Regions from separate parts of the Pseudomonas monsensis genome, predicted to be linked through region 3. Evidence: predicted binding sites of a transcription regulator. Region 3 holds the regulator's gene; each other region holds the start of a gene.

Region 1 (3,276 bases), 1.3 Mb from region 3:
CCCGTTACTGGGCGCTTCGGCTCTTCCCGTTCCACCACCATCAGCGGCACATCCTGCAACCGTATCCACGGCTGATTATTCCAGTGCAACAAACTCAACGTCATGTCCGGCCAATTCAGCAGGCTCAGTTGTGGGCGTTCGCTTGTGGTGGGGTGTTGGGCGTCGCGCAGGGTGGGGATGACTTGGTGGGTGAGCCATTCGCGCAGCGCTCGGTATTCGGGGCAGTAGTGGTAGACGAGGAGGGCGTAGATGCCTGATTCGCTGATCAGCAGGGTGTTTTCGATCTGGTTGTGGATCAGGGTTTTGCGGGTTTGGTATTGGTCGGGGTCGAGTTTTCGCAGCATGCGTTCGTTTAGGTAGATGTGCAGCAGGCGGCTAAGGTCTCGGGCACAGAACCAGGGTTGGTTCTGGATGAGGAGGGCGTGGAGGGGGAGTTTGTGGCGGGTGAAGATGTGCGGGCTTAGATAAGTCTCTTCTTGAATCATTGAGCAGTTCCTCTTGCTTAAGGGGCTGCCCTCAATCGTCGCCAAACGATTGGGTGGCAGTTGTACGCGGGTTGGCGAACCGGAGCAAAAGGAACCCGGCAGACCCGAAGGTCTCCCACGCACAACCGCCATGAAACGATGTGGCGGTAAATGTAGCCGCCATCATGGTTGTCGTGCGCCTTAAGCTGTTCGGGTCGCCAAACCCGGTGCTGAACATTCAGCATCGGGTGAGCTTAGAAACCTGGGCTTTTCGGCGCAATCGGACGGCGGTGGTGCAAGTTGTAGGACGTTGCCGGGATGGTTGAAGGGCTGGAGATCAAAAGATTGCAGCCTTCGGCAGCTCCTACAGAGGGCGCGGATTATTCCGCGGGCGGTGTCCGCTTGGCTTCCATCTCGGCGACTTTGGCTTCGAGGCTTTCGAGGCGAGCGCGAGTGCGGGCCAGAACGACCATCTGACTATCAAACTCTTCACGGCTCACCAGGTCGAGTTTGCTGAAGGCGCTCTGCAGCAGCATCTTGAACTGGCTTTCGATTTCGGCTTTCGGCAGCGGGGTGTCGCCGCTGAACAGGCGGGAGGCGGTGCCGCTCAGGGCGTCGAGGAAGTCTTTGGGCGCGAGCATGGGGAATGTCCTGAAAACAATGGCGGGCAGTGTATCACGCAGTGTCTATAGTCAATCCCGTGGTCAGGGATGCACGCTTTTCGCGCAAGGGGACGGACGGCGACGCACCGTTGTTGTGCGTATCCACAAGGCCTTTTGCACGGGATGGCTTGCGGCAGCGGCCAAGGGATTGAAATCAGAGGTTTTTGGCGAGATGGCAAGGTTTCTGCTTAGTCACCTTCGACCCATGCACTGATGCAGTCGCTGTGACGAATGCAGTGCGGCAGACGGAGCGGGGAGTTTCGTCAGCAGCGGTTAGCTGGCGTCAGTCGGGCAGGTAAGGCCGACGATGCGTTACAAAGCCAGGCACTGCGCTTAGACTTGAGTCGGGTTTGTTTTCCTGGGGCAAGTCCACCAATTCGGGAGAGAGTTTCATGAAGCTAGTCACTGCCATCATCAAGCCGTTCAAGTTGGACGACGTGCGCGAGTCGCTGTCCGAAATCGGCGTGCAGGGCATTACCGTTACTGAAGTCAAAGGCTTCGGCCGGCAGAAGGGTCACACCGAGCTGTATCGCGGCGCGGAATATGTGGTCGATTTTCTGCCCAAGGTGAAAATCGACGTGGCCATCGACGACAAGGATCTGGATCGGGTGATCGAGGCGATCACCAAGGCGGCCAACACCGGCAAGATCGGTGACGGCAAGATCTTCGTGGTCAATCTGGAACAGGCGATTCGCATCCGTACCGGCGAAACCGATACCGACGCGATTTAAGCCGCCACAAACCCCAACGCCCCAGGAGAAAACAATATGACTCTGCGTAAATTCGCAGGGCTAGGAGCCCTGTTGTCCATCGTAATGCCAAGCCTTGCAATGGCGGCAGACGAAGTGGCGGCCCCAGTCCTCAATTCTGGCGACACTGCCTGGATGCTCACCTCGACAGCCCTCGTGCTGTTCATGACCATCCCGGGCCTGGCGCTGTTCTACGGCGGCATGGTTCGCTCGAAAAACATTCTTTCCGTGATGATGCAGTGCTTCGCCATTACCGGTCTGATCAGCATCCTGTGGGTCATTTATGGCTACAGCATTGCGTTCGACACCACCGGCATGGAGCAGGGCGTCGTCAACTTCAACTCGTTCTTTGGCGGCATGGGCAAGGCGTTCCTCGCCGGTGTCACGCCTTCGAGCCTGACCGGCCCTGCGGCGTTGTTCCCTGAGGCGGTGTTCATCACCTTCCAGATGACCTTCGCGATCATCACCCCGGCGCTGATCGTCGGTGCGTTCGCTGAGCGGATGAAGTTCTCCGCGATGCTGATCTTCATGGCTATCTGGTTCACCCTGGTTTACGCGCCAATCGCGCACATGGTCTGGTCCGGCAACGGCGGTCTGATGTGGGACTGGGGCGTGCTCGACTTCGCGGGCGGCACCGTGGTGCACATCAACGCCGGTGTGGCCGGTCTGATTGCCTGCCTCGTACTGGGCAAGCGCAAAGGCTTCCCGACCACCCCGATGGCCCCGCACAACCTCGGTTACACCCTGATGGGCGCGGCCATGCTGTGGGTCGGCTGGTTCGGCTTCAACGCCGGTTCCGCTGCGGCGGCCAACGGCACCGCCGGTATGGCGATGCTGGTCACCCAGATCGCTACCGCTGCCGCCGCACTGGGCTGGATGTTTGCCGAGTGGATCACCCACGGCAAGCCAAGTGCACTGGGCATCGCCTCGGGTGTGGTGGCCGGTCTGGTAGCAATTACTCCGGCTGCTGGCACCGTGGGCCCGATGGGCGCACTGGTGATCGGTCTGGCGGCAGGCGTGGTGTGCTTCTTCTGCGCCACTACCCTGAAACGCAAACTCGGTTATGACGATTCCCTGGACGCGTTCGGCGTACACGGTATCGGCGGTATCCTCGGCGCGATCCTCACCGGCGTATTCGCTGCACCGTCGCTGGGCGGCTTCGGCACCGTGACCGACATCGCCGCGCAAGTGTGGATTCAGTGCAAAGGCGTCGGCTTCACGGTGATCTACACCGCTATCGTCACCTTCATCATCCTCAAGGTCCTGGACGCTGTGATGGGTCTGCGTGTGACCGAGGAAGAAGAGTCCGTAGGCCTCGATCTGGCACAACACAACGAACGCGGCTACAACCTGTAAGTACGCGCAGCAAAAAACTTGCCCGGCTTGCCGGGCATTTTTTTG
Region 2 (3,276 bases), 690 kb from region 3:
TCATAGACTGGATTACAGATTCTGCGTTACGAACGAGAGCATCTGGTCGGCGGTGGAGATCACTTTGGAGTTCATCTCGTAGGCGCGCTGAGTGGTGATCATGTTGACCATCTCCTCAACAGTGCTGACGTTCGAGGTTTCCAGAGTGTTCTGCAGCATGGTGCCGAAACCGTTCAGGCCCGGGGTACCGACTTGCGGCGCACCGGAAGCGGCGGTTTCCAGGAACAGGTTGTTGCCCACCGCTTGCAGACCGGCCGGGTTGATGAAGTCGGCGGTTTGCAGGTTGCCGATCACCTGGGACGCCGGGTTGCCGGCAATGGTGATCGACACGGTGCCGTCGCGGCCTACGGTGAAGGTCTGGGCATCGTTCGGAATGACGATGGCCGGTTCCAGGGCGAAACCGCTGGCGTTGACGATCTGGCCATTGGAATCGAGGTGGAACGTACCGTCACGGGTGTAGGACGTGGTGCCGTCCGGCTGCAGGATCTGGAAGAAACCACGACCGTCGATGGCCATGTCCAGCGGCTGCTCGGTGGTTTGCAGGCTGCCGGCGGTGAAGTTTTTCTGCGTGCCGACGATGCGCACACCGGTACCCACCTGCAGACCGGACGGCAGTTCGCTGTCCTGGGTCGACTGGGCGCCTGGCTGACGCTTGATCTGATACAGCAGGTCCTGGAACTCGGCGCGGTCACGTTTGAAACCCGTGGTCGAGACGTTCGCCAGGTTGTTGGAAATGGTGGTCAGGTTGGTGTCCTGGGCGGACAGACCGGTTTTGGCAACCCATAGAGCCGGAAGCATTCGATTCTCCTCGTGCGCCTGTTTTACGGCGCGACGTTCTGATAATTAGCTGATCTGCAAGACCCGAGCCATGGCCTGGTCGTCGTCTTTGGCGGTGTTCATCATCTTGACGTGCAATTCGAACTGCTTGGCCAGGGCCAGCACCGAAGTCATTTCTTCCACGGCGTTGACGTTGCTCGACTCGAGGAAACCCGACACCAGTTTGACGTTGGCGTCGGCCGGCGCAGGCTGGCCGTCCTTGGTGTAAATCGAGCCGTCGAGGCCCTTGTTCATGTTCTTGATGTCCGGGTTGACCAGCTTGATCCGGTCGACTTCCGCCATGACGCGCGGGCCTTCGCCCATCGCACGAATACTGATGGTGCCGTCTTCGCCGACTTCGATCTGCTGCTCGGGCGGCACGGCGATCGGACCGCCATTGCCCATCACCGGCATGCCGTTGCCGGCGCGCAGCACGCCGAGGGCGTCGACGTTGAGGCTGCCGGTGCGCACGTAGCTTTCGCCGCCGTTCGGGTTCTGCACGGCGATCCAGCCATTGCCGGTGACGGCGACATCGAGGTCACGGCCGGTCTGTACCAGCGAGCCCGGGGTGAAATCCGTGGCCGGGCGTTCGCTCATGGCAAAGGCACGCGCCGGAAAGCTGTCACCGAACACCGGCATCGAACGCGCCTGCTCCAGGTCGCGCTGAAAACCGTTGGTGGAGATGTTCGCCAGGTTGTTGGCATGGGCCTTTTGCGCCAGTGCGTTCTGGCTGGCGCCGGTCATTGCCACATAAAGGTACTTGTCCACACTCTTTCCTCTGCATGCCGGACGTTTGCCGCCCACCGCTGTACTGCTGAGCCATAAGCAATTTGCAGACCAACTTTTTTCTGGCGGCTGGCAGCCCGATAAACAAAGGACTTGAGGGAATCAGAGGGGAAACTTGAAATGTATCGAAGTCGAAAAACCGGCGGTGTTATGCCGCTTGGCGGCAATCCCGATCTCTGCGGCTGAAGGAGAACTTGTGGTGAGGGGATTTATCCCCCGATGGGTGGCGAAGCCGCCCCGCTTTTCCTTCAGGACGACCTCATTCGTAGGTTTTGCGACTGCTACGCAGCCGATCGGGGATAAATCCCCTCGCCACAAAAGCGCTTAAAACCACAGCATTGCTGTTAGTTTTCGGGGTCTTTGCCCACTTCATATTCGCGCAGCTTGTTGGCAATCGTGGTGTGCGAAACCCCCAGCCGCTTGCCCAACTGCCGGCTGCTTGGATGTTCGGAATACAGTCGCTCCAGCACCGCTTTTTCGAAACGCCCGACAATCTCGTCCAGACCACCTTCAAGCGAGAAATCGCCAAGCGGCTGACGCACACCGTAATCCGGCAGGCGAATATGCTCAGCCTTCACCGTGCCGCCCTCGCACAGCGAAACCGCCTGGAACAGCACGTTCTCCAACTGCCGCACGTTACCCGGCCAATGGTAATGACTGAGACGATCCATCGCCGCCGGCGCCAGTTTCGGCAGCGAGCAACCGATCTGCCGACTGGCCTGATCGAGGAAGTGCTCCACCAGTGGCGTCAACCCGTCGAGGCATTCGCGCAAGGGCGGGATGTGCAGCGACAGCACATTCAAACGGTGATACAGATCCTGGCGAAACTCGCCGCGTGCGCACAGTTCGGACAAGTCCACCTGAGTCGCGCAGATCACCCGCACATCCAGATACACCTCTTCATCGCTGCCGACCCGCCGGAAGCAACCGTCCTGCAAAAAGCGCAGCAGTTTCACTTGAAGGCGCGGGCTCATCTCGCCAACGCCATCGAGAAACAGCGTACCGCCCGCCGTCAGTTCCAGCAGGCCGAGCTTGCCTTCGGCGCGCGCCCCTTCGAACGCGCCCGGCCCGTAACCGAACAGCTCGGTCTCGGCCATGGACTCCGGCAAGCCGGCGCAATTGAGCGCCATCAACGGCGATTGCCCACGCGGGCTGGCGAGATGGCAGGCACGCGCCAGCAACTCTTTGCCGGTGCCGGTCTCGCCTTCGATCAACAGCGGCGCATCCAGCGGCGCCATGCGCCGGGCTTCACGCACCACCGCCGCCATCACTTTCGAGCTCTGGAAGATGCTGTCGAAGCCGCGCAACTCCTGTTTGCGTACGTTGTAGATACGCTCGCCAACCCGGTCGGCACGGTGCAGTGTCAGCACCGCGCCGGCCATCGCTTCGCTGTCGTCATGCTCCGATTGCAGCGGCGCGATATCAGCCAGAAAGATGCCGCCCTTGACCTTGACCCGCATGCCATTGATGCGCGACTTGTTGGCGCGCACCAGTTCCGGCAGGTCGAAATCTTCGGCATAACGCGACAGCGGTATCCCCGGCACCTCATCGACGCGCACCCCGAGCAACTGCGCCGCCGCACGGTTGGCGGCGACAATCGAGCCGCCCATGTCGATCGACAACACCGGAAACTCCAGCGCACCGAGCAAGGCATTCAATTCCATGTGCCGACGC
Region 3 (3,276 bases):
CAGCCACCAGCCGATGCACGGTCGTGCCAAGGCCGGTATCGGCTATCTGCCGCAAGAAGCGTCGATCTTCCGCAAACTGTCGGTGGCCGACAACATCATGGCCATCCTCGAGACCCGCCCGGAACTCGACAAGGCAGGCCGTCGCAAGGAGCTGGAAAGCCTGCTGCAGGAATTCCACATCAGCCACATCCGCGACAACCTCGGCATGAGCCTGTCCGGTGGTGAACGCCGCCGGGTGGAAATCGCCCGCGCCCTGGCGACTGCACCGAAGTTCATCCTGCTCGACGAACCGTTCGCCGGTGTCGACCCGATCTCGGTCGGCGACATCAAGCAGATCATCCACCATCTCAAGGCCAAGGGCATCGGCGTACTGATCACCGACCACAACGTCCGCGAGACGCTGGACATCTGCGAAACCGCTTACATCGTCAACGACGGCCAGTTGATTGCCGAAGGCGACGCAGAAACCATTCTGGCCAACGATCTGGTCAAAGAAGTGTATCTGGGTCACGAGTTCCGCCTGTAAGCGCGACGTCCCGGTGGTTCGCGAGGGCGCTGTATCGTTGAAGCAGTTTTTTATACGTTTTAATTGTTACAGCGCTCTAGGCAAACACTTCAGTTTCAGGCATATAATTTGCTTAAGTTTGGCGCTTCGGCGCCCTGTAGTGGATGGCGCATAGCGCCGGCGAATAAGGTGTTAAGCCCCTGCCATGAAACCATCGCTAGTCTTGAGAATGGGCCAGCAGCTGACGATGACACCGCAGCTGCAACAGGCCATCCGCCTGCTCCAATTGTCGACCCTGGATCTGCAACAGGAAATCCAGGAGGCCCTGGAATCCAATCCGATGCTCGAACGCCAGGAAGAAGGCGACGACTTCGACAACTCCGACCCGCTGGCCGACAACGCCGAACACAAGCCCAATACTGAAATCCAGGAACCTTCCTACCAGGAATCCGCCCCGACGGTGGACAACCTCGAGGAGGGCGAATGGAACGAGCGCATCCCCAACGAGCTGCCGGTCGACACCGCGTGGGAAGACGTCTACCAGACCAGCGCCAGCAGCCTGCCCAGCAGCGATGATGACGAGTGGGATTTCACCACCCGCACTTCTGCCGGCGAGAGCCTGCAAAGCCACCTGTTGTGGCAACTCAATCTTGCCCCGATGTCCGACACCGATCGCCTGATCGCCGTGACGCTGATCGACTGCATCAACAACCAGGGCTACCTGGACGAGACCCTTGAAGAGATTCTCGAGGCATTCGACCCGGAACTGGATATCGAACTGGACGAAATCGAAGCCGTCCTGCACCGCATCCAGCAATTCGAGCCGGCCGGTATCGGTGCGCGCAACCTCGGTGAATGCCTGCTGCTGCAACTGCGCCAGTTGCCCGCCAAGACGCCGTGGCTCGCGGAAGCCAAACGCCTGGTCACCGATTACATCGACCTGCTCGGCAGCCGGGATTACAGCCAGTTGATGCGCCGCATGAAGCTCAAGGAAGACGAGCTGCGCCAGGTCATCGAACTGGTGCAAAGCCTCAATCCGCGTCCCGGTTCACAGATCGAATCGACCGAAGCCGAATACGTGGTACCGGACGTCATCGTGCGCAAGGACAACGAGCGCTGGCTGGTCGAACTGAACCAGGAATCAGTGCCACGCCTGCGGGTCAACGCGCAGTACGCCGGTTTCGTCCGTCGCGCCGACACCAGTGCCGACAACACCTTCATGCGCAATCAGTTGCAGGAAGCCCGCTGGTTCATCAAGAGCCTGCAGAGCCGCAACGAGACCCTGATGAAAGTTGCCACGCAGATCGTCGAGCATCAGCGCGGCTTTCTGGAGTACGGCGACGAGGCCATGAAACCGCTGGTCCTGCATGACATCGCTGAAGCGGTAGGCATGCACGAATCGACGATTTCCCGGGTGACCACGCAGAAATTCATGCATACCCCGCGCGGTATTTATGAACTGAAATACTTTTTCTCCAGCCACGTCAGCACCTCCGAAGGCGGCGAATGCTCGTCCACGGCGATCCGCGCGATCATCAAAAAACTGGTTGCCGCGGAAAATCAGAAAAAGCCGTTGAGTGACAGCAAGATCGCTGGTTTACTGGAGGCACAAGGCATTCAGGTGGCTCGCCGCACCGTCGCCAAGTACCGCGAATCCCTCGGGATCGCGCCTTCGAGCGAACGCAAGCGGTTGATGTAAGCCACGTTACAGCGTTCCAGTGGCAGGCTATCCAGCCTGCCGCTTTATGCACTGGCAACGAAGGAGAAGCTGTATGCAAGTCAACATCAGTGGACACCAACTGGAAGTGACCGAACCTCTGCGCGATTACATCAATGAGAAACTTCAACGATTAGAGCGCCATTTCGACAAGATCACCAACGTGCAAGTCACGATGTGCGTCGAAAAGCTGAAGCAGAAAATCGAAGCCACCTTGCATATTCCCGGCAGCGAAGTGGTCGCCAACGCAGAAGATACTGATATGTATGCTGCGATCGACTCACTCACCGACAAGCTGGATCGCCAACTCAAAAAGCATAAGGAAAAGACCCAGAGCCTGCTCCAGGGCGCTACCGGTCGATAACCCCCCTACTCCATGATCCGACTTGAAAGTATCCTGACCCCCGGCCGTTCCCTCGTGAACGTGCCGGGCGGCAGTAAAAAGAAAGCCCTCGAACAGATTGCCAACCTGATCGCCCGTGAAGTGCCTGATCTGGAGATGCAAGATGTCTTCGAGGCGTTGATTGCCCGTGAAAAACTCGGTTCCACCGGTTTTGGTAACGGCATCGCCATTCCTCATTGCCGCCTCAAGGGTTGCGAAGCGCCAATCAGCGCATTGATGCACCTTGATGCACCCATCGATTTCGATGCCATCGACGGCGCTCCGGTTGACCTGCTGTTCGTCCTGCTGGTGCCGGAAGCTGCCACCGATGCTCACCTGGAATTACTGCGCCAGATCGCCAGCATGCTCGATCGCAAGGAAGTTCGTGAAAAACTGCGCAGCGCATCGAGTAACGAAGCCTTGTATCAGGTCGTCCTGAGCGAGCAGAACGGTCACTAATCATGCGCTTGATCATTGTCAGCGGCCGCTCCGGCTCGGGTAAAAGCACCGCTCTGGATGTCCTTGAGGACAACGGCTATTACTGCATCGACAACCTGCCAGCCGGCCTGCTGCCGGAACTGGCCGAACGCGCGCTGATTCATACCGAGCTGGCGCAACCGCTGGTGGCCGTGTCGATTGATGCGCGCAACCTGCCCAGCCATCTGTCGCGCT

What was found. Region 3 encodes sigma-54, which starts transcription at its own class of promoters, with help from an activator protein. Its sites were predicted from a motif close to ANTGGCATNNANNTTGCTNT; they were not measured.
Region 1: a site for sigma-54 is predicted at 1,298-1,317, ahead of glnK (P-II family nitrogen regulator). Genes of this name have one in related genera too.
Region 2: a site for sigma-54 is predicted at 1,639-1,658, ahead of HV782_RS08525 (flagellar basal body rod protein FlgF). Genes of this name have one in related genera too.

Annotation. Positions count from the first base shown of each region.
Region 1 covers NZ_CP077087.1:6,383,015-6,386,290, reverse strand. The annotation lists gene HV782_RS28345 (BRO-N domain-containing protein) at 1-485, opposite strand, end outside; gene HV782_RS28340 (accessory factor UbiK family protein) at 845-1,105, opposite strand; gene glnK (P-II family nitrogen regulator) at 1,519-1,857, shown strand; gene HV782_RS28330 (ammonium transporter) at 1,894-3,231, shown strand.
Region 2 covers NZ_CP077087.1:1,954,912-1,958,187, reverse strand. The annotation lists gene flgG (flagellar basal-body rod protein FlgG) at 13-798, opposite strand; gene HV782_RS08525 (flagellar basal body rod protein FlgF) at 844-1,584, opposite strand; gene HV782_RS08520 (sigma-54-dependent transcriptional regulator) at 1,947-3,276, opposite strand, start outside.
Region 3 covers NZ_CP077087.1:1,268,783-1,272,058, reverse strand. The annotation lists gene lptB (LPS export ABC transporter ATP-binding protein) at 1-526, shown strand, start outside; gene HV782_RS05340 (RNA polymerase factor sigma-54) at 711-2,204, shown strand; gene hpf (ribosome hibernation-promoting factor, HPF/YfiA family) at 2,278-2,586, shown strand; gene ptsN (PTS IIA-like nitrogen regulatory protein PtsN) at 2,599-3,063, shown strand; gene rapZ (RNase adapter RapZ) at 3,066-3,276, shown strand, end outside.